Regions from separate parts of the Rhizobium sp. AG207R genome, predicted to be linked through region 1. Evidence: predicted binding sites of a transcription regulator. Region 1 holds the regulator's gene; each other region holds the start of a gene.

Region 1 (7,537 bases):
CCGACTATGCTGTACTGCCTGAGCTCATCAACGATGTTCTGCGGCCGGGCATGCTGGCACGTTATATGGAGCGCCTGTCGAGCGACACACCGGAGCGTGCGGCGATGCTTGCTGGCTACGATCTGGTCTGGGAACGGATGCAGACGGAGGAGCCGCCTGGCGACAAGGCTGCGCAGATTGTTCTGGACGTTCTAGCCCATAAAAAAACCGGTCATCTCTGACCGGTTTTTTTGTTTCAATACCGAAGCTTAGCGCTTGGAAACAGGCACATATTCGCGCAGCGGAGCGCCGGTGTAGAGCTGGCGCGGACGGCCGATGCGCTGATGCGGATCCTCGATCATTTCGTTCCACTGAGCGATCCAGCCGACGGTGCGGGCAAGAGCGAACAGAACGGTGAACATGGTCGTGGGGAAGCCGAGAGCCTTCAGCGTGATGCCGGAATAGAAGTCGACGTTCGGATACAGCTTCTTCTCGATGAAATATTCATCGGTCAGAGCGATACGCTCCAGTTCGATCGCGATGTCGAGCAGCGGATCGTCCTTGATGCCGAGCTCGCCGAGAACCTCGTGCGCCGTCTTCTGCATGATCTTGGCGCGCGGGTCGTAGTTCTTGTAGACGCGGTGGCCGAAACCCATCAGGCGGAACGGATCGTTCTTGTCCTTGGCGCGGGCGATGAATTCCGGAATGCGGTCGACCGTGCCGATTTCGTTCAGCATGTTCAGCGCAGCTTCGTTGGCGCCGCCGTGAGCCGGTCCCCAGAGGCAGGCAATGCCTGCAGCGATACAGGCAAACGGATTGGCGCCGGAAGAGCCTGCCAGACGAACCGTCGACGTCGAAGCGTTCTGCTCGTGATCGGCATGCAGGATAAAGATGCGGTCCATGGCGCGGGCAAGCACCGGATTGACGACGTATTCTTCGCACGGAACCGCAAAGCACATACGCAGGAAGTTCGACGCGTAGTCGAGATCGTTCTTCGGGTAAACAAAGGGTTGGCCGATATGGTACTTGTACGCCATGGCGGCGAGCGTCGGCATCTTGGCGATCATGCGCAGGCTTGCGACCATGCGCTGGTGCGGATCCGTAATGTCGGTCGAGTCGTGATAAAAGGCGGAAAGCGCGCCAACGCAGCCGCACATGACGGCCATCGGATGTGCGTCGCGGCGGAAGCCGGTGAAGAAGCGCGACATCTGCTCGTGCACCATCGTATGGTGGGTCACGCGATAGTCGAAGTCCTTCTTCTGCGCTGCCGTCGGCAGTTCACCGTAGAGAAGGAGGTAGCAAACTTCGAGGAAATCGCCGTGTTCGGCCAGCTGATCGATCGGATAGCCGCGGTGCAGCAGAACGCCTTCGTCGCCATCGATGTAGGTAATGCTCGACTCGCACGACGCGGTGGAGGTGAAACCAGGATCGTAAGTGAAAGTGGAGGTGTTCTTATAAAGGGCACCAATATCAATGACACTCGGGCCGATGGTTCCGGTCTTGACCGGCAGGTCCACCGTCTTTTCACCCCAAGTTAGTTTCGCGCTTTGTTCCGTCATGCTGATCCTCCAAGATTTGGCGGGATTGACGCCATAAAAAGCGCCAAAAGGTTAAGCGACTACCGACTAGCTATATGATCCCGAGCCTAATGCCAAGTTATCCTAACGCTGAATTGTGCAATGCAGTATCAACTTTTGGGCACTGCAGAAGCGCCTCTAATTATGCTAGGCGGCGAAACCGGCCCAATTGAGCCCTGTTTGCGTCGATTTTGGTTGAATTCATCGCCTGCTAACGGCAAAAATCGCGCAAAAGCTGTAGTTTTGCGTGGGGACGGCGGCGAGTGCCTAATTTGGAGGCATCCGAGCAGCGGAAAGAGGGTGGGGACGTTGCTGCGCTCTCGCAGCCTCGCCCTGTTGTTGCCACGAATATCTTGCCCGCCGAAGTGCCGCGACGGGAACGGACGCAGGACCAGACGCGGCTGACATCCCGGCTATTGCGGGTATCAAGCCGCATTCGGCTTGGCACCTTCGGATTGATCGAAGAGGAGGCGGCCCATGGTCGCGCGGTCCTGCTTGCGCCGATCTATATGGGCCTTGGTGCAATTTTCTGGTTCAAGGCTGGCAGCGATCCGCCTCCACAGGCTGTTCTTGTAGGCCTGTTGGTCTTCACCAGCGGCTTCGCGCTCATGCAGGAGGCAGGCAGGCTGTTTCGCCATCTGCTTTTGGCAGGCATGCTCCTTTGCCTGGGCATGGCGCTGGCGCAATGCGAGAGCTGGCGGGTTTCTACCGTCATGCTCGATTCGGCCGTGACCACGACCGTGACCGGTCAGATCGAACGACGGGAATCCTATGACAATGGACGCTGGCGCTATGTCGTTCGCGTCGAGGCAACGGAAAAACCTTCCATTCGCCGCGCGCCGCAGCGGGTTACGATCTTCGTGCGCAAGCAGGCGGAGCCGTTCGATCTCGGTGATCGCATCCAGGGTAGGGCGCGGTTGACGCCGCCGGCCGGACCGGCCTTGCTTGGTCTCAACGATTTCGCCTTCAGTTCTTATTTCAACGGTATCGGTGCGAACGGCTTTGCCTACGGAACACCGGAATTGCTGTCGCCATCCGGTGACAACGCGGCCGGCTCCTTATTGGATGCGGCCGATATTTGGCTTGCTGGCCTGCGCAACAGCATAGGCGACAGGATCAGGCAAACCTTGCCGGGAGATACCGGCGCCTTTGCCGCGGCGCTTGTCACCGATGAGAGACGCGCAATCTCCAAGAATACGACGGAAGCGCTGAGAATTGCCGGCCTGACCCATATCATTGCAATTTCCGGTCTGAACATGGCGTTGTCGGCCGGCATTTTCTACATCGGCCTACGCTACTTGTTCAGCCTGTTTCCCGGTGTCGCGCAGGCCTGGCCGACCAAGAAGTTCGCAGCCCTCGGTGCGCTTCTCACTGTAACTGCCTATTATCTCATCTCCGGCTTCGGTGTATCCGCCGAGCGGGCCTTCATCATGATGGCGATCATGCTTGTGGCCGTGCTTTTCGATCGGCCATCGATCAGTCTGCGCAATGTCGCACTTTCAGCGATCATCATTCTTGTACTGTCGCCGTCGCAAGTCCTCGGTCCGAGCTTCCAGATGTCCTATGCGGCGACACTGGCGCTGGTGTCGGGCTATTCGCTATGGAAGCGGCGGCGGCATCGCGAAAACATTTTGCCGCGCGTCCGTCTATTGAGTCCGCTATTGTTCGTCATGCGCTTCTTCGCAGGCGTGACGTCGACCTCGTTCATCGGCGGCGCGTCGACGGCTATCTTCTCGATCGAGCATTTTCACCGGTTGGCGACATATGGGCTCGCCGCCAATCTCGCTGCTATGCCCATCGTCTCCTTTATCGTCATGCCATTCGGCATGGCGGCGATGCTGCTCATGCCGCTCGGTCTCGACGGGCCTTTCTGGAAAGTAACCGGCGAGGGACTGGAACTCGTTATCGTGATCGCAAGAACCGTAGCTGGTTGGGGAGGCGACATTACCTTCGGTCGCCAGCCGGCCTGGCTGATGCCGACATTCATTATCGGCTTCCTGATCATGAGCATATTGCGGACCCGGCTTCGTCATCTGGGCCTGCTATTATCGCTCTTGTCCATGGGCTTGGCGGCATTCGGATCTGGCGTACCGAAACCCGACCTGATGATCTCCGAAGATGGCGTCCTAGTCGCATTGCGCCAGGACAATATACTCGCGACCAATCGCGAGAGACCGCAGGCCTTTATTTTCGAACAATGGCAAAAGGCACTGGTTGCGGCGGACCATCAGCCTCCGACCATGCTCCCGGCTGACAGCCGACTTCCACAAATCGGCAAGGCAGATCGTTATAAGCGATTGAACAGTGAAGAACAGAAGGCGGTCCGTATCGCAATGGAAGAAGCCTTGGACCGCACCATGCAAGGCAGTTTCGCCTGCCAGAAAGGAGCATGGTGCGCGGCCATGCTTGAAAACGGCGCGATATTGGTCACTATCGAAAACGCGGCCTACCTGCCTGCGGCTTGCGACACGGGGAACATTATCGTGACGCCAATCCGGCTACGGCTCGACCATTGCCGTTCCGGAGCGATGCTCATAACCGGTGCGACATTGCGTAAAACCGGCTCCATCGAAATGGTGCTTACCGGAGACAAGCCCATCCTCTCAACCGCATTCGAGAACCCGCAGCGTCCCTGGACCAGGCATCGAACCTACGATTGGCGCACCGGCAAATTCGACGCGCCAATTGCGCCCACGTCACCCGCCATCGACAATTCACCGGTCAGTGATAGCGGCGAATAAGGCCAACGAGCTTGCCTTGGACCTTCACGCGATCCGGTCCGAAGATGCGGGTTTCGTATGCCGGGTTTGCAGCCTCAAGCGCGATGGAAGCACCCTTGCGACGGAAGCGCTTCAGTGTCGCCTCTTCGTCATCGACCAGCGCCACGACGATGTCGCCGGGATTGGCCGTCGTCGAATTGCGGATGATGACCGTATCGCCGTCGAAGATGCCGGCATCGATCATCGAATCCCCTCGAACTTCAAGCGCATAATGTTCGCCGGATCCGAGCATGTCGGCGGGAACGGTAATGTCGTGCGTATTGTTCTGGATGGCCGAGATCGGAACACCGGCAGCGATGCGGCCCATCACGGGCACCGACGCCGAGCTATTGTGATCGTCATTTGCCACCTTCGACGGAGCGGGCGGGGCAACGGGCTGCGGCTTTCCGAGGCTGCCCTCGATAACGCTCGGAGAAAAGCCGCGGCGCTGCTGCAGGCTCGGATTATAGGCGTCGGGAAGCTTGATGACTTCGAGCGCTCTGGCCCGGTTCGGCAGCCGGCGGATAAAGCCCCGCTCCTCCAGTGCCGTAATCAGGCGATGAATACCGGATTTCGATGCCAGATCCAGTGCATCCTTCATCTCGTCGAAAGATGGCGGAACCCCGGATTCCTTCATGCGTTCGTGAATGAAGAGAAGCAGTTCCTGCTGCTTGCGCGTCAACATCGTCTTGGAACCCCAGAATCAAGAAAAGCTGTGAAACAAATCCAGAACGGACACTATATGTTCCATATGTGTTCCGCAAGTACTTAAATTTCGGTAAAGCCTTGTGAGGTCAGTTAAATAATTACCATTTGCGAATGGATCGGCTCCGAACATCGGCGCGCTGTGTCTCCGTTAACCTGCAGAAAAATAAGAGAAATGCCGCTCTACTCGCTTCCGAGACTTTGTCGTTCAGCCCGTGCGCCGAGCATTTGGATGAACGTGCCGCGCGGCTGCATGAGCCAGCCATGGCAGAGAATCAGCAATCACGTTTGCGAGATTGCCTTCGATCCATGTCGTGTGCTCCGGGTGTTCCATGCTTCCATCTTGAATTGCGCGGGGGATGGGCGCAAATCTGCTTCGGCAAGCAAACAGGAGAAGCCATGATTTCGTCTCCGCATCCGCTGGATCATCTCGTGCTGCCGACCGTCGATATCGCTCTGGCACGCGAGCGCCTCGGCAAGCTCGGTTTTACAGTGGCTCCAGATGCGCGCCATCCCTTTGGCACGCAGAATGCCTGCGTCTTCCTTGCCGATAAAACCTATCTCGAACCTCTGGGCGTCGCGTCTGCGGAGCAGTGCGAGAAGAGCATCATGGATGGCAATGTTTTTGTTGCCCGCGATCAAGCCTATCGCTTCCGGGTCGGCGAAAATGGCTTTTCGGCCGTGGTATTCGGTACGGATGACGCGGTGGCGGATGACGAGCGCTTCAAAGCAGCTGCGATTTCGGCGGGGCAGATGCTGGATTTCTCCCGTCCCATGAAGATGCCGGATGGAACGGAAACCACGGCCGGTTTTCGTCTTGCCTTCGCCGCCGATCTGCGCGCGCCGGATTTTCTCGCTTTCTGCTGTCAGCGCATCAATCCGCTGCCGGCTGACCGCAGTGTGCTCGAGCGTCACGAAAACGGCGTGACTGGTATCGCGCGGGTAGCGCTTTGCGCGCCGAAGCCGGCGGCCTATCGCGGCTTCTTCGAGGAGCTTGTCGGTGGCCCGCGCATTATGGAGCATTCCTTTGGCCTGACGATCAAGGCCGCCAATGCCGATCTGGAGATTTTGACGCCGGAAGGAATGGAGGCATTCTATGATCTACCTGTTCGCACGAATGATCCGGGGCTCAGAGCACGTGCAATCCTTTTCAAAACGCGCGATCTTTCCGTGACATCGTCGCATTTCACTGCTAACGGCGTCACCTATACGCGTAAGAACAATCGTCTATTGGCGAGGTTGGCACCCGGTCAGGGCGCATTGTTCGCCTTTGAGGAGATAATATGAGCACGAATTCGGAAGTCACCGTCGGCGAGGGTGCCTCCAAGGTCCTCTTTTCCAATACTGCAAAGCTGTCGCTGATTGCCGGCCCCTGCCAGATGGAAAGCCGCGACCATGCGTTCATGGTTGCCGGCGTCCTGAAGGAACTTTGCGGCAAGCTGGGCATCGGCCTTGTCTACAAGTCCTCCTTCGACAAGGCGAACCGCACATCGCTGTCAGGCAAGCGTGGCATCGGCCTGGAAAAGGCGCTGGAAGTCTTTGAAGACCTGAAGAAGGAATATGGCTTTCCGGTTCTGACCGATATCCATACGGAAGAGCAGTGCGCCATCGTTTCCAAGACGGTCGATATCCTGCAGATCCCTGCTTTTCTGTCACGCCAGACCGATCTTTTGGTTGCAGCCGCCAAGACCGGCCGCGTGGTCAACGTCAAGAAAGGCCAGTTCTTGGCGCCGTGGGACATGAAGAACGTGCTTGCCAAGCTGAACGACAGCGGCAACCCGAATATTCTTCTCTGCGAGCGCGGTGCCTCCTTCGGCTACAACACGCTGGTCTCGGATATGCGCTCGCTGCCGATCATGGCGGCGATGGGCGCGCCCGTCATCTTCGATGCGACCCATTCCGTGCAGCAGCCTGGTGGGCAGGGCGGTTCGACCGGCGGCGACCGCCGCTTCGTCGAGACGCTGGCGCGCGCGGCCGTCGCCGTCGGCGTTGCCGGTCTCTTCGTGGAGACGCATGAGGATCCCGACAATGCACCGTCCGACGGCCCAAACATGGTCTATTTGAAGGATATGCCACGGCTTCTGGAGAAGCTGCTGGCCTTCGACGCCATCGCCAAGGCTTGAAACGTAGCCGGCATTCAACAGGCTGACATGAATTTACGTTAGGGGCCTGCAGGAGTGCCAAATCGCGGCGCGGATCGCCATTGTAATTTCCGCGCCTTCGATTAAGACGATTTAAATCGATTTATAAACCAGCGAGCAGGAAGCTATCATGACCGCAATCACCGACATTATCGCCCGCGAGATACTCGACAGCCGTGGCAATCCGACTGTCGAGGTCGATGTCTACCTCGAAGATGGCAGCTTGGGCCGCGCGGCGGTTCCGTCGGGCGCGTCGACCGGCGCGCATGAAGCCGTCGAGCTTCGCGACGGCGGCAAGCGCTACCATGGCAAGGGTGTCGAGAAGGCCGTCGAAGCCGTCAATTCGGAAATCTTCGACGCCATCGGCGGCATGGAC
Region 2 (7,537 bases), on a different contig from region 1:
GATTTGACACCCGACAATCCGCGAGACCTGTTTTCCGACTGGCTGCGCGATGCCATCGAGGCTGATATCAAGGAGCCGCATGCCATGGTGCTTTCCACGATCGACGAGGATGGCGCACCGGATGCTCGTGTTCTCATCCTGAAGAACCTCGACCAGCGTGGCTGGCACTTCGCAACATCAGGCAGGGGGCCGAAGGGCCGACAGATTGCCGCCAATCCCTCTGTGTCACTCACCTTCTATTGGCCGCAGCTCGGACGGCAGGTGCGATTGCGCGGAATTGCGTTTCAGGCCGAGGCGCATGAGCGCTGTGCCGATTTCCGTGCACGCGCGCCGGGCGCCAAGGCGATTGCCCTGACCGAGCGGCAGAGCGAGGTTCTGGGTTCGTCGCAGGAGCTCGATGACGCATTGGCACTGCAGCATCGGCGGTTGCGGGACGAGCCCGATCTTGTTTCTGCAAATTGGGCGCTTTTCATCGTCATGCCGCATGAGGTCGAATTCTGGCAGGGCGATTCAGAGCGCCGTCACCATCGCTTGCGATATCGACGTGAAAAGGCGGGCTGGCTGAAGGAGCGGCTCTGGCCTTGATGATTTTCGCTTTGATGGCCGCGGTTGTCCGTTTCTGCTGCTTTCGGCGGAAAGATTAGACAGCCATTGTGACCGCTGAGGATCAGCATCCCTCAGATGCCGAGATCGAGCTGGGGCTGTAAGCTCCCATCGCCGGCTTCTTCGTTCGTCAAAGACGAAAGCGTGATGCCCAGCAGCCGGATTGGCCGCGTGAACGGGTGGACGGTTGCCAGAAGCGCCGACGCGGTATCCAGGACCGCGCCGACACCGGCGACCGGCAGGGAGCTTGTCCGACTGCGTGTCGCCTGGGTAAAGTCCGAATATTTGATCTTCACGGTCACCGTCTTGGCGCTGAAACCGCCTGTTTCGCAGTAGCGCCAAACCTTCTGCGCAAGCGGCCGCAGTTCCGCCGTCGCCAGCTCTAGATCGTCGATATCCTCAACGAATGTGTCTTCTGCGCCTATGGATTTGCGAACCCGGTCCGGCTTTACCTGGCGCTCGTCGATGCCGCGGGCGATACCGTAGAAATAAGGGCCTGCCTTTCCAAAATGCTCCTGCAGGAAGGCGAGCGATTTCGATTTCAGATCTAGTCCGGTTTCGATCCCATATTTGTGCATCCGCTCGGCTGTCGCCGGCCCGACGCCATGGAATTTCTTGACGGGAAGCGTTTCGACGAAGGCCGGGCCATTCCTTGGCGTAATGACCGCCTGGCCGTTCGGCTTGTTGAGGTCGCTTGCCATTTTGGCGAGGAATTTGTTGTAGGAAATGCCGGCCGAAGCATTGAGGCCGGTGACCTGCTTGATCTTGCTCCGGATCTCCAGCGCGATCTCGGTGGCGATTTCCATCCCCTTGTGGTTCTGGGTGACGTCGAGATAGGCCTCGTCGAGCGACAGCGGCTCGATCATCGAAGTATATTCGGCAAAGATCTCGCGGATCTGCTGCGACACCGCCCTGTAGACGTCAAAGCGCGGCGGCACGAAAATCAGGTCCGGACATTTGCGTTTTGCGGTAACCGAAGGCATCGCCGAGTGAACGCCGAAGGCACGGGCCTCGTAGCTTGCGGCCGCCACGACGCCGCGTGCAGCCGACCCGCCGACCGCAAGCGGCTTGCCGCGCAGCTCCGGATTGTCCCGCTGCTCGACCGATGCATAGAATGCATCCATATCGACATGGATGATCTTCCGGACAGTGGTCGAGCTGGTGTCGTTCATGGCGGTCTCGGTCATTACACAGTAGGTTCAGCGCGGTCCGTTATTGCGGAAGCTGAAACAAATGCGGAACATATCATCCTCGATGACGATATCAAACCGGCTCGGTTGTCTTGCTAGGGAGAGGCGAGGAAATTGCCGCAGGCCAGCCATGCCGCAAACGGTACCTTGAGATGCGCGCAAGGCTTCTTATCTCTTGTCCGTCCCCCAATACGGAGCCTTGAGATGGGCCAAATCGCTACCGATGCACTTTCCGACTTGCTTATGGAGATCCTCCCGCCCGAGCGTGACGAGGAATCCCGAGCCGATGGCACTGCGTGTCTGTGCTGCCGCAGGCTGCGGTCGGCGAGGAAGATGGACGAAGACGGCTGCGGCATATGTGACGAATGCCTGGCTCCATGATCGACGGCGCGCCGCAGCTGCTGCCCGCCGAATTGTCGGGCTTCGAACATGCGCTTGCGAAGCTGCCTGACGGCTATTCGGAGGGGCATTTTCAAGGTCGCCCCTGGGGTGTGACGGTCAAGCGATCGGCCGACGGCAAACGGATCTGGCTCTATGGCGAGGAGCTTGGCGGGACCGATGTCGTCAGTTTCAATCTCTATATGCTCTCCGCAGCAAGCCTCACCCTCAAGCCCTGCGAAATGTCCTCGTCGAAGGTCATAGATTTTGTTTTGGGCTTCCTGCCGGCCCCGATGCGGCATCCAGTCTAAGCACGGAGTTGTGTTACGACCGACAACAGGTCCTTCTGCTTCAGCGGGTGGAGAGCGGCGGCGGAGGCGGCTGCGTGGTTGAGCCGGGACCGAGCGAGCGCTGGACCATCACGGTATCGGCCCAGCGGCCGTAGCGATAGGCAACAGCCGGCAGCAGGCCGACGCGAACGAAGCCGAAGCGTTCGTGCAGGGCGAGCGAAGCGACGTTGTCCGCGTCGATATAGCCGATCATCTGTCGGAAGCCGGCCGCCGCGCAGGCGTCGATCAGTCCGCGCATGAGCAGGCTTCCGACACCCTGGCCGACATGGTCGTGATGCACATAGATCGAATGCTTGACGGTATAGCGATAGGCCGGGCGCTTGCGGAACAGCACCACATAGGCATAGCCGACGACCTTCTCACCCTCGATCGCGACGACATGCGGAAAGCGGCGGTCCTTCAAATTCTTGCGCCGTTCGCGCAGATCGTCCGGCTGCGGCGTGTCGCTATCATCGACCCCGGCTTCGACCCCGCGGTGAATATGACGGCGATAGATAGCCAGCATGGCATCGACGTCGCTCTCCCGGGATGGGCGAACGATGATTGTTTTATCCTGCTTCATGTCCGAACCTGAATTTCCAAGCCTATTCCGCGACAACGTAGGTATAGAGCCGGATTTTGCCGGATGCATCGATCTCGCGATAGAGGCCCTGGATCTCCACCTCGAAGCCGGGGAAGGTGTTGAAGCAGGTTTCGAACATTTTGAGATAGTCGATCATGGGCTTTGCCTGTTCCGTCAGGCGCTCGCCGGGCACGATGGTTGCAATCCCCGGGGGATAGACGACGAAGGGTGTCGTCGCGATGCGGCCGGCAATGGCGTCGATCGGCAGATAGTCGACATCGTTGCGCACCAGGCAGCGCGCAGCATCGTGCGGCGACATGGCGATCGGCGGCAGGTGTTCGGCGGAAAATTGCTTCGTCTGCAGGGCGCTGACATCGGCCTGGCGAAAGAAATTGTGCATGTCGGCGCAAAGATCCCGCAGGCGCACGCCCGCATAGCGGCCGGGACGGCGGCGGTAGAATTCCGGAATGGCCTCTTCCAGCAGCGCGTTGTCGTCATGAAGCTTCTTGAAGGCGACAAGGCCGCTGATCAGGGTGCCGGCCTTGCTGGCTTCGACACCGGGTGTGAGCAGGAAGAGCAGCGAATTGAGGTCGTTCTTTTCCGCGACGATCCGGTTTTCGCGCAGATATTGCGCAACGATGGGCGCTGGAATGCCGTGGTCCGTATATTTTCCAGTCGCTCGATCAAAGCCGGGGGTAAGCAGGGTGAGCTTGTTCGGATCCGTCATGGCGAAACCCGGCTCCATGCTGGAAAAGCCGTGCCATGCCGCATCGGGTGTCAGGTGCCAGAAGGCGGGATTGGTGGCGAGCTGATCGGTCGCGACGCTCTCCCAAGGCACATCGTGCACAGCGCCGGGGCTTGCCACATCAGGAATCGCGACCCGATCCGGCACGAAGGGCTCGAAGAACCAGCGGCGTTCGGGACGATGTTCCTTCTCCTCGAATTCGCGCCGTACGGCGCGGATTTTCTTGCGCAGTTCGATGCCGAGGCGGATCGTGTCGTCCCAAAGCACTTCGCCCGAACGGCCCTTCATCATCTGCGCGCCGACGTCGAGCGAGGCAAACAACGGATAGAAGGGCGAGGTCGAGGCGTGCTGCATGAAGCTTTCGTTGAAGCGACGGTGTTCCACGCGGCGTTTCTGGCCGGTGATGTGCCTGTCCTTCATGTGGATCTGCGAGGCCTGCGAAAAGCTTGCGAGTTGCTTGTGGGTCGACTGCGTGGCGATGATCCCGGGTGCATCGGGGCCGAGGTCCGAAAGGCCCATGGCAAAGCGCCCGGCATAAAGCGGGTGAAACTTCATGAAGCCCGCCCATGCCTCGTCGAAAAGGATGTAGTCGCACAGATGTCCGATGCGCTTTAGGATCATCTCGGCATTGTGGATGGTGCCGTCATAGGTGCATTGCTCCACGACCGCGACGCGGAACGGACGCGGCTTCTTGTAGGCTTCCGGATCTTTTACCAGCGGATGGGTGCGAATGCGCTCGCGCAGCGCGTCCTCGTCCATAGTGGCGAAATCCATCGGACCGATCAGGCCATAGAGATTGCGTCTGGTCGGCAGGTAGATCGGAATGCCGCCCGAGATCATTAGCGCGCCGTGATGGGCGGCCTTGTGATTGTTGCGATCGAACAGCACGAGATCGCCGTCGGTGACGAGGGCCGAGAGCGCGACTTTGTTGGACGTGGAGGTGCCGTTCAGCACGAAATAGGTCTTCTCGGCGCCGAAGATCTTGGCCGCTTCCTTCTGTGCGGCGAGAGCCGGTCCCTCGTGGGTCAGAAGGTCGCCGAGATCGAGAACCGAGTTGTCGAGGTCGTCGCGGAACACCGCTTCGCCGAGATGCTCCATGAAGACCCGGCCGATGGGGCTGCGGCTGTAGAAGATGCCGCCATTGTGCCCGGGACAAGTCCAGAGATGGTTGCCCTCCTCGGCATAATCGACCAGCGCGCCGAAGAACGGCGTCTTCAGCGTCTCGGCATATTGCTTCAGCCGGCTGATGAGGCTTTTCGCGATGAACGCGGGCGTTTCCTCGGAGAGGAAGACGTAGCCGTCGATGAAATCGAGGACTTCGACCGGCACATCCTCGAAGCGCTTGCGGCGGATCAGGAGGATGATCGGGAATTCCAGGCCGCGCCGGCGCATGAGGTTGATGAGGGCGGCCGTCTTGCCTTCGAGGCCCTTCTTGCCCCAGTCCACCAGCATGCAGCCGATGGCCGCGTCGGTTTGCACGGCGATCTCGGCATCTTCGAGATTGCGCGCGCGCACCACCTCGAAACCTGAGCGTTCGATCTCCTCGACGATCTGATTATAGCGGGCGCCTTCCAGGTCCTCATTGTCGAAGGTTGGCGTTGCGAACAGAAAGTTGAAACGTCTGAAATAATCCATGTCGATACCCGCTCTTGATCTGGGATGAGGTGTCGGCGCATTTCATGACATGGATGTGACAGAATAGAGGACGTCCCAAACCGTATTGATGGCCACCGCCGGTCACGTCGCCGGCCCGCCGTTTCATGCCGGATCGCGGGTGCACAACTTATGGATTTGTGGCCGCTCAGTGAGCGGCCACGGTCCAGAAATAATAGGCAAGCGGGATGGCGAGAAGATACATGCCGATAGACACCTGCCTTGCTTCTCCCGATAAGACCTTGACGATGACGTAGAACAGCAGTCCTCCGGCGATGCCGGTTCCAAAGCTGTTGGAGACAAGGGTCAGAAGGACCATCATCAGGGCGGAGAGACCGTCGGAGAAATTCTCCAGGTCGACACGCTTCAGCGCGCTGAACATCGACATGCCGACGAGGATCAGGGCGGGTGCCGTGGCGGCCGCCGGGATCATCAGCGCGATCGGCGTAAAAAGCAAAGTGAGCGCGAAAAGGGCTGCGGTCGCAAGTGAAGCAAAACCGGTGCGTCCGCCGGCTTCCGCGCCTGTCGCGCTCTCGACCAGCGCCGTGGCGGAGGGAATGCCGAGCAGCGGACTGATCGTAGCGGCAATCGAATCGACGAGGAACGGCTTGCCCAGGTCCGCCATGTTGCCTTTCTCATCGACCAGGCCGGCCTTGGCGCCAACGGCGAGCGTCGTGCCCAGGGTCGAGAAGAATTCGGATGCGAAGAAGGCGAAGAGATAGGGGAAATAGTCTATCTTCAGCGCACCAAGGAAATCGAGCTGAAGGCCGATCTCAGAGATGCCGTGCGGCACTCCGAAGAATGCGGCGGGCACCTTGGTCACGCCGAGCGGAATGCCGAGCAGAGTGCTGCCCAGGATCGCCCAGAGGATCGGCCCCGGCACTTTGCGCCCGCGCAGGAAGACGGCGAGGAAGATGCCGAAGACGGCAATGATCGCCTGTCCCGAGTTGAACGAACCGAGCATGAGCGCGTGGCTCTTGGCGTTGACATCGACGAGACCTGCATTCTTGAAGCCGAGAAGCGCGATGAACAATCCGATCGCCGCACCCAGTCCGAGCTTGATCTGGGCTGGAACCATGCGGGCAATGACCTGGCGTACACCGAGGACGGTCAGCAGAACGAAGACGACGCTCGACCAGAAGGAGATGGCAAGGCCAGTCTGCCAGGGAATATGCTCCACGGCTGCCATCGTCGGCCCCACCAGAACCGAGCCGCCAATGCCAGGTCCCACCACGAAGGGCATATTGGCATAAAGCGCCATGAACAGGGTCGCGCCGATGATGACGAGGATGGTTGCCGTCGTTGCGGCGGCGCGGTCGATGCCACCGGCGGAAAGCAGGGAAGGGATCACGACGAGGAGATAGGCCGCTGCCAGGAAGGACGTCATCCCGGCAATGATTTCCGTCTTCGTATTGGCCTTACGCTCGCCCATGCGAAAAAAGGTTTTCCACCGCGGCTCTGACGTATCACCCGGCTGCCCGACATTCGTAGTTGAGGTCATTGTCTATATCTCCTAAGTCGGCAAATGCCGCCGTTTGGCTGGTGACCTCAATTTTGGCTTGAAGCCAGAAGCGGTCTGATGTCCTGGGTGGTTCCGTCGGTCAGCCCGAGATCGGTGACGTGCGGGCCGGGGTTACAGGCAAGGCTTGCTCCGACGACCGCCTTGAAGGTGCGAATGGGTGGCATCCAGTCGGCGATTGCATCGGCCGCGGCGCGCAACCTAGCGAAATCGTCGGCCACCTCCTTTGCGGGCGCATCCGACAGCAAGCCGCAGACGGGCAGGGGAAGCACCGCCGTCACCTCGCCATCGGCCGCCGTCGCCATGCCGCCGCCGGCGCCGATGACGGCATTGGCCGCCGCAGCCATATCCGCGGGGTCGCGGCCGAAGACGGTGAGGTTATGGCTGTCATGCGATATCGTCGTCGCAAGCGCGCCGCTCCAGTGACCCCAGTCTTCCAGGATGCCGATGACGGGTGTCGGCTCTTTTCTTCCGTGGCGGTGAATAACAGCCATCAGCAGCATATTGTCAGGCAGAACGAGCTTGTCATTTTCGACT
Region 3 (7,537 bases), on a different contig from region 1:
CGATGCCGTCAGACCAGAAAGATAAACACGAAGGAAACCGAGATGCCACCGGAACTCAATCTCCCATTCGTTCTAAGTGTCGCCGGCGCCTTCCTGACAAGTTCGGTGATAGCCTATGTCTATGTCTGGCCAGCGCTTCGCACAATGCGGCGTTATGAGGCTCTAAGGCTTCTTGCTGCTTTCCATGCGTTCCGGTTCTTGGGGATGAATTTTCTGGTATCCGGATTCGTATCTTCGCAGTTGAGCTCGGATTTTGCCAACAAGGTCGGATGGGGCGATCTCATCTCGGCTATACTCGCGCTCGCTTCCATGGCCGCCCTTTCCTGGCGGTCGCCGATCGCCATTCCGGTTGTCTGGATATTCAACATCTGGGGAACTCTGGATCTTCTGAATGCCTATTACATGGGCGTAACGAAAATCGGAAATCCCGGTCTCTTCGGCGCAGGCATTTATATACCGACGCTTTACGTGCCGCTGCTCCTTGTGAGTCACGTTCTCGCCTTCATCGTCCTATTGCGGACGAGATCATCAGATCAAGTGATATGACGCAGCGGCGATAACGCCTTAGGCTAGGCTTTGGCTCCGATCTCCGAAAAAGAATTGCGGATATCAATGAAGCATAAGGATGGTGACTGACGCCTTGAAACCACTATCAACTTAGAGCAACAACAAACAACCTTTCCCTCGATGGAATGCAAAGTCGAACCAGCATGTACACCGTCAAAGAATTTTCCGGCCGAAAAGTCGTTATCGGCGATGACAACGGTCCGCTGCTCGCCAGCGAAAGGGATGTGAATGATTGGATCAGCGCTGCGTGGGACGCTGAAGCACAGCTGGTGGTCGTTCCGACATCACGGCTGAGCGAGGAGTTTTTCCGGCTCTCAACCCGCATTGCCGGCGCAATCATCCAGAAATTCGTCAACTATCGTTCACAGCTCGTTATTCTCGGCGACGTCTCCGGATGGATCGCGGACAGTAATGCCCTGCGTGATTTCGTGTATGAATCCAACAGGGGCCGTGAGGTCTGGTTTCTGCCCGATCTGGATGCGCTTGCGGAGCGCCTGCAGCAGAATGCCCAAAGCTAAACCAGAGGTCTGCCTTCATGGAAGTAACGCTTTCTCCGCCGCGACTGGAAACCGAACGGCTTATCCTGACGGGACATACGCTCGATGATTTCGAGCCGCTTGCGGGCATGTGGAGCGATCCTCTGGTCGTGAGGCATATTTTCGGCAATGTGGTCTCCACTTCCAGGGAGTCGTGGATGCGGATGCTGTCCTATCATGGTCTGTGGCCGCTGCTCGGGCATGGCTATTGGGCAATCCGCGAAAAATCCTCCGGCCGCTATGTCGGCGATCTCGGCTTTGCAGACTTTCACAGGGTGATGGAACCGCCAATCAGGGGTATTCCGGAGGCCGGCTGGGCACTGGCCGCGTGGGCGCATGGCAAAGGCTTTGCGACGGAAGCCCTGGCAGCCGCCGTCGCCTGGCTCGACCAGCAGCCGCGATTCGATCGCAGCGTCTGCCTGATCTCGCCCGACAATGCGGCCTCGATCCGTGTTGCCGAAAAAGCCGGCTATGGCGATCCGAAGCCAATGCGCCTCAATGACAAGCAGACACTGTTGTTCTCCCGCGCCCGTCAGCCGAAGGAATAGGGGGCGGGCAGCTTTAGCCGCACACCCGGATCGACTGGCTCAAAACGCCAGCGACTGTTGCACCGGCTTCGGCGGCGCCAGCTGAACGCCTTCCAGCTCCAGCATGCGAGCTTTGGAGTTGGAGCCCCCCGGCGCGGAAAAGCCGCCGATCTTGCCGCCTGCGGCCAGAACGCGGTGGCAGGGAATGATCAGCGCCACCGGGTTCTTCGCCATGGCCTGCCCGACATCGCGCGCGGCTTCCGGCCCTGCGCCAAGCTGCTTGGCCAATGTGCCGTAGGTCGTCGTATGCCCCCAAGCGACCTGTCGCGCGGCATCGTAGATCTGCCTGAAGAAGGCGTCCTGCTCGCCGAGATCGAGCGTGACGTCGGAAAAGTCGATTTCCTCACCGGCAAAATAGCGTTTCACCTTGGCGACCACTCCCGCAATCTCCGTGCTCGGCGCGCCGGGCTGCGCGTTCGGCAAACGCCGCAGAAGCAGGCGTTCGGTCGCGCCCGCATCCTTGGTCGGCAATTGAAAGCGCAGCACGCCGACATCATTCCAGGCGATGCCGCAGAAGCCGCCGGCGGTTTCGAAAATCAGATAATTTTGCCTTGTCTCGTTCATGACGAAAGCTCCCGTGTTTCCACTTGTCATGAAAATCGTCCTCGGGAGCCTCGAATTCAACCCGATTCTTGCAAAGATCGGGAATTGCCACCGTTTTGACGGCCGCCGAACGGATTCAGGTCGATTGACAGAACGGGATCAATATCCGCCGCCAGTCGGAGGCGCGTTCAGCGTCATACCGCCGCCGGAATTGTGATCTCCCGACGTAGAGCAAGCCGAAATGCCGAGCCCGATGAGGACGAGAAATACGGCTGAAAAGATGGCCCTGGTAAACATGGACGGTCATTCCTTGTTGGAGAGAATGGAGAGCAAGCCCCGCTTGGAATGAACAGATCAGACAGGCCTTTTATTCGATCGCATTTTTGAAACGAGGATTGTGGCCCTTGTAATCGTGATCTTTCTAAATGTTCTTGCTTTGTTCTTGATTGACTGTTCGCGATGCACTACGATGCCGCGGTCAAAAAAGAGGAGGCAAAGCAACACGGCTTTGATGCAAACCCATGAAGAACAATGGGCAGCTTTCGCTCTATCCCACAGGCGGATCACACATGCGGGCACCAGCGCCCATCGATCAAGGGCCTGTCAACGAGTTCTATTTCGCAATTCTGCCCGATGTGGCAATTGCCGCACGCAGTCATGAGCTTGCAGGACATCTTCGCCGACAGCACCGCTTTTCCACGAAGCCGCGTCGGCCTGATCTCTTCCATGTGACGCTCTACCCGATCGGCTCGTTTCGCCGCTTGCCCGAGGAGGTGGCATTTGCGGCGATGGAAGCTGCCTCGAGGGTGAGGAAATCGCGCTTTCCTGTCGTCTTCGATCGGGCCGTCAGCTTCGGCAATGGCGATAACCGCCCGCTTGTCCTATGGAACAAGCATGGCAATGCGGAACTGAAAGCGCTCCATCAGGAGCTGGCCGATGCCATGCGGCTCACGGGCATTATGCCAACTAAGGAAAAGCCCGTGGAGCCGCATATGACACTACTCTATCAGGGCCATCTCGTTCCCGACATCATGCTTGCAGAACCCGTGAGTTGGACCGCCAGGGACTTCGTCCTCATCAACAGCCTGCAGGGAGAGGCTAAGCACGAACATCTCTGCTATTGGACTTTGCATGATTGAGCGGTCTCGTCACGCCCTCGGCGGCTTCTGATCCGCCATCACAGCCGCAGCGGCATCATCGACGCTGAAGCTGCAGCGCTTGTCGACGTCGACCATGCCGGCGACCGTCATGAGATCGCGAACGCGGTCATGCACACGGGCGAACTGGACGCGGAGGCCGGCTCGCTGCATCGCGCTGTCGAACTCCATCAAGGCATCCATCGCCGTACTGTCGATATCGGAGCTTTCTTCCAGGCTGAGAATAGCTGCCTGCAACCCGGCTTCGTTGCGACTGCCGGACAATATCTCGCCGAAGATCGTATCGGCATTGCCGAAAAACAGGGTTTCGCCGGGGCGCCAGATGGCAATGCCCGGTATCTCGGACGCATCGTCATGCCTGCTGACATCGACGAAGTCATGGCTATTGTTGAGCCGTCCCAATCGGGCGATATACGGGGATGCCAGGCGATGCATCATGGCGGCAAGCGAGAGCGCGATCGCCAGCAGCATGCCATTGAGAACGCCGAAGGCGAGCACGCCGACAGCGGCACCCACTGCCACGTAGAAATCGCGATGCAGGCGGCGCAGGCGCAGAATGGGGCTGGGATCGAGCGCATGGGTCAGAGCCGCGATCACGACGGCGGCGAGCACCGGTTCCGGCAGAAGCGCCACCAGTGGTCCGGCGCAGGCAATCAGGATCGCCAGGCCGATTGCAGCGAAAACGGTCGTCGCCCGCGTCTTCGCGCCAGCCGCCTCACTGGCGAAGCCTGCGGAAAAACCGGCGCCGACTGGCATGCCCTGAACGACGGCGCTGGCGATATTGGCAGCACCCAGCGCACCAAGCTCGCGATTGACCTCCAGCGTCTCGCCATAACGCAGGGCGAGCGCACGCATCGTGCCCCAAGACTCAGCAAAGAGGATGAGGACGAGAGGCACGGTGAACTGTACCAGCCGCGAATAGGCGGTCCAGTTGGCTTCCGGCAGCGACGGCCATTGCGGCAGGATCTCGATCGGGCCGACCAGCTTGACGCCATGGCCTTCCACGCCGAACAGATAGGAGGCGAAGATGCCTGCGACAAGCACGAGGAAAGCGCCGGGAATACCCGGCAATCGCTTCAAGAGCAGCAATGCCGCCAACGCGACGATGCCGACTATGACGCTGATCGGATTCCACTGCAGAATAGCGCCGAAGAGTGCCGCCGCGTAGGTCAGGATATTCGAGCCCTGCACGGGCACGCCCACCAGAATCGGCAGCTGATGCAGGATGATGGTGATCGCCAGCCCGAGCGCGAAGCCCCGCAGGACTGGCCGCGAGATGAAACCAGTGATGCCGCCCAGGCGCAAGGCACCGGCGATGACGAAGAGAATGCCGGCGAGCGCGACGGCGACCGTGGCAAGCCCCGCCTTGATCGTGGTATCACCCGGCACCACCGCCAAGGTGGCTGCGAGAATGGCTGCGGACGAGGATGTGGGAGAGACGATGGCAAAGCGGCTGCGGCCGAATATGGCATAGACGAGACATCCGGCGATGCCGGCGAGGATTGCACGATGCGGCGGCAGGCCGGCAATGCCTGCGTAAGCGACCGCTTCCGGCAGCATCAGTCCGGCAACCGATATGCCCGCGACCAGATCCGCCCTGTCCACCACGAACCAGCTGCTCAGCTTCGTCATCGATCACCGACCATAGGGATGGCGCATCCATTTATGGATAGAGATTCGCGTCCGGTCTGCAACAGGAAAATGACACGCAAAACCAGTGTGTCACGCTGCGGCATCGCTGCCGTTACGCAACGGACAGCTTCGCTCGATGGTATCGGCTACGAAATCCATGACGGCGCGGATCGCCGGAGAGCGGCGCAGATCCGGATATGTCACGAGCCAGAGGTCGCGCGCAGGCGACGGCACCGCTACCGGCAGGCGTACCAATGCCGGCTCGCCATCGCCGAGAAAGGCGGGAAGCGCCACGACGCCGAGGCCGGTTCGGGCAGCCTCCAGCTGGCCGAAGACATCGGTGGCGCGGAACACGATCGGGCGGCCTTCCAATAGGCTGCGCAGCCAGATCTGCTGCGTCAGATGCTCCATCGCCGCATCGTAACCGATGAACACCCAATCCTTCTCCGGCACCTGCGCCACGCTCGGTATGGCGTAGAGGCCGAAGCGCATGACGCCGATGCGGCGCACCAGGAGGTCACTTTCCTCCGGCCTGGTCATGCGAACGGCGATATCTGCCTCGCCGTAATTCAGCGCGGCGCGACGGGTGACACCGGCAATGGTCAGCGTGATATCCGGGTGCTCTTCACGAAAAAGCGTCGCCTTCGGAGCGAGAAGGTGGGCAGCGATCGATGGCGGCGCACTGACCTTGACCGCGGCGGAAAGGCCGGCGACGGCGCTCTTCGAATAGCGCCTGATGGCCTCGACATTTTCCTCCATCCCCGCCGCCAGTTCCGCGATGGCACGGCCGTCGGCGGTCAAGGGCGAGGTGCGCGGCCGACGGTCGATGAGGCGCAGATCGAGCGACCTTTCCAGGGCCGCAATGCGCCTTCCGACGGTTGCGTGATCGACGCCCAGCTCCCGCGCGGCAGCCGAAAGCGAGCCGGTTCTCGCCAGAGCGGCGAAGTGAAGAAGGTCCTGCCAATCAATCATCGGTGCATTATTGCACAGATATTGTGAGTTCATACCGAATTTATTCAGGTCGACGCTTATGGTCAAAGATCTCCCGAAAGGAGACTTGCCTATGCCCCTAGCGATTGCCATTACCGGTCCCGGCGGACCCGAAGCCATGAAAGCCGTCGATCTACCAGTCACTGAACCCGGCCCCGGCCAGGCGCGGATCCGCCAGAGCATTTCCGGCGTCAATTTCGTCGACATCTATGTCCGTTCCGGGCTTTATCCGCTCCCACCCGGCCAGAGCGTGCTCGGCTTCGAAGGCGCCGGCATCATCGAGGCGATCGGCCCGGAAGTCGAAGGGCTCAAGGTCGGCGACCGCGTCGCCTATATCGGCCATCCCCTCGGCAGCTATGCCGAGGTGCGCACTCTTTCCGCCGCTCGGCTGGTGAGATTGCCAGACGGCGTCAGCGAGCGGGCTGCCGGCAGCACGATGCTGCGCGGGCTGACGGCGCAAATGGTGCTGCAGAAGGTCTATCCCGTGAAAGCAGGCGAATGGGTGCTGGTGCATGCCGGCGCCGGCGGCCTCGGCCAGCTCCTCATCCGCCTTGCCAAGCGGATCGGGGCAAACGTCATCGCCACGGTCGGCTCCGAAGCCAAGACCGGCTTTGCCCATGAGGCCGGAGCCGACGTGGTTCTCCTCCATACATCCGAGGATTGGGGGCAGGAAACACGCCGCATAGCCGATCGCCGCGGCGTACATCTTGCCGTCGACGGGATCGGCGGCACCATGCTCTCGCAAACGCTTGCGGTCGTCCGCCCCTTCGGCATGGTCGCAAGCCTCGGCCAGCCGGCCGGCCCTATTCCCCCGATCCAGATAGAGGAGCTGACCGCGCCTCGCGCCATCGGCCTGTCGCGCCCGAGCGTATTGACCTATGCCAGCGATCCGGATCTCTACCGCCAGGGCACAACGGCGCTGATGGCGGCGCTGCAGGACGGGCTCGTCAACCCGATCGGCGCCGAATACAAGCTGAAGGATGCCGCCCAAGCTCATGCCGACCTCGAAGCGGGCCGAACGACGGCCAGCGTCGTTCTGACGATGTGACGCCCGGTGAGCGGAGCCTCCTGGCAGGCTCCGCTCATTGCGATGAGGCGGCGGGGCGATGGGGTGTTTTAGCTTCGACGCACAATCCATTCATCCCGTCAATGGTTTTTGCTGCAAGGCAGCAATTCGTTGACCATGCCTGCTCCTGCCTGATACCGGTTGCATATGGCGACGCACGGCTCTCAGGCCACCGCCGTCATGGCTATCCGATACGAACCCGATCCTTCGTGGCAAACAGCATGGACACCGCTGCCGGTGCCCACAGGCGATATCCCGTGAACACTGCTTCCCAGACCATCCGGTCCACTTCGACCCTGTCCCTCATATCGATCGTCGCGCTGACATTCTTCGGCTACCTTGCCATCGGATTGCCGCTTGCAGTGTTGCCGACCTATGTCGACAGCAGCCTCGGCTTCGGCGTCGTCTGGGCCGGCATCGCCGTCAGCACGCAATATGTCGCAACCATCGTCAGCCGCG

The links. The regulator LexA, encoded in region 1, represses DNA repair genes until DNA is damaged. The targets are predictions, from matches to a motif close to TGTTCNNNNTGTGTTCNG.
Region 2: dinB (DNA polymerase IV) is a predicted target of LexA. The motif match lies at 1,829-1,846, and genes of this name have one in related genera.
Region 3: JJQ51_RS27245 (2'-5' RNA ligase family protein) is a predicted target of LexA. The motif match lies at 2,660-2,677, and genes of this name have one in related genera.

What each region holds. Positions count from the first base shown of each region.
Region 1 is NZ_JAEPVT010000009.1:132,861-140,397, forward strand. Features, by position in the region: gene lpxB (lipid-A-disaccharide synthase) at 1-221, shown strand, start outside; gene gltA (citrate synthase) at 249-1,538, opposite strand; gene JJQ51_RS21890 (ComEC/Rec2 family competence protein) at 1,820-4,297, shown strand; gene lexA (transcriptional repressor LexA) at 4,278-5,000, opposite strand; gene JJQ51_RS21900 (VOC family protein) at 5,420-6,307, shown strand; gene kdsA (3-deoxy-8-phosphooctulonate synthase) at 6,304-7,143, shown strand; gene eno (phosphopyruvate hydratase) at 7,292-7,537, shown strand, end outside.
Region 2 is NZ_JAEPVT010000001.1:411,077-418,613, forward strand. Features, by position in the region: gene JJQ51_RS01735 (pyridoxine/pyridoxamine 5'-phosphate oxidase) at 1-585, shown strand, start outside; gene dinB (DNA polymerase IV) at 678-1,775, opposite strand; gene JJQ51_RS01745 (hypothetical protein) at 2,159-2,482, shown strand; gene JJQ51_RS01750 (GNAT family N-acetyltransferase) at 2,523-3,083, opposite strand; gene JJQ51_RS01755 (Orn/Lys/Arg decarboxylase N-terminal domain-containing protein) at 3,106-5,463, opposite strand; gene JJQ51_RS01760 (NCS2 family permease) at 5,630-6,982, opposite strand; gene JJQ51_RS01765 (adenine deaminase) at 7,030-7,537, opposite strand, start outside.
Region 3 is NZ_JAEPVT010000013.1:70,292-77,828, reverse strand. Features, by position in the region: gene JJQ51_RS27270 (hypothetical protein) at 43-546, shown strand; gene JJQ51_RS27265 (DUF4180 domain-containing protein) at 711-1,085, shown strand; gene JJQ51_RS27260 (GNAT family N-acetyltransferase) at 1,103-1,651, shown strand; gene JJQ51_RS27255 (methylated-DNA--[protein]-cysteine S-methyltransferase) at 1,691-2,254, opposite strand; gene JJQ51_RS27250 (hypothetical protein) at 2,393-2,530, opposite strand; gene JJQ51_RS27245 (2'-5' RNA ligase family protein) at 2,755-3,372, shown strand; gene JJQ51_RS27240 (SulP family inorganic anion transporter) at 3,382-5,022, opposite strand; gene JJQ51_RS27235 (LysR family transcriptional regulator) at 5,113-5,994, opposite strand; gene JJQ51_RS27230 (quinone oxidoreductase family protein) at 6,086-7,060, shown strand; gene JJQ51_RS27225 (MFS transporter) at 7,336-7,537, shown strand, end outside.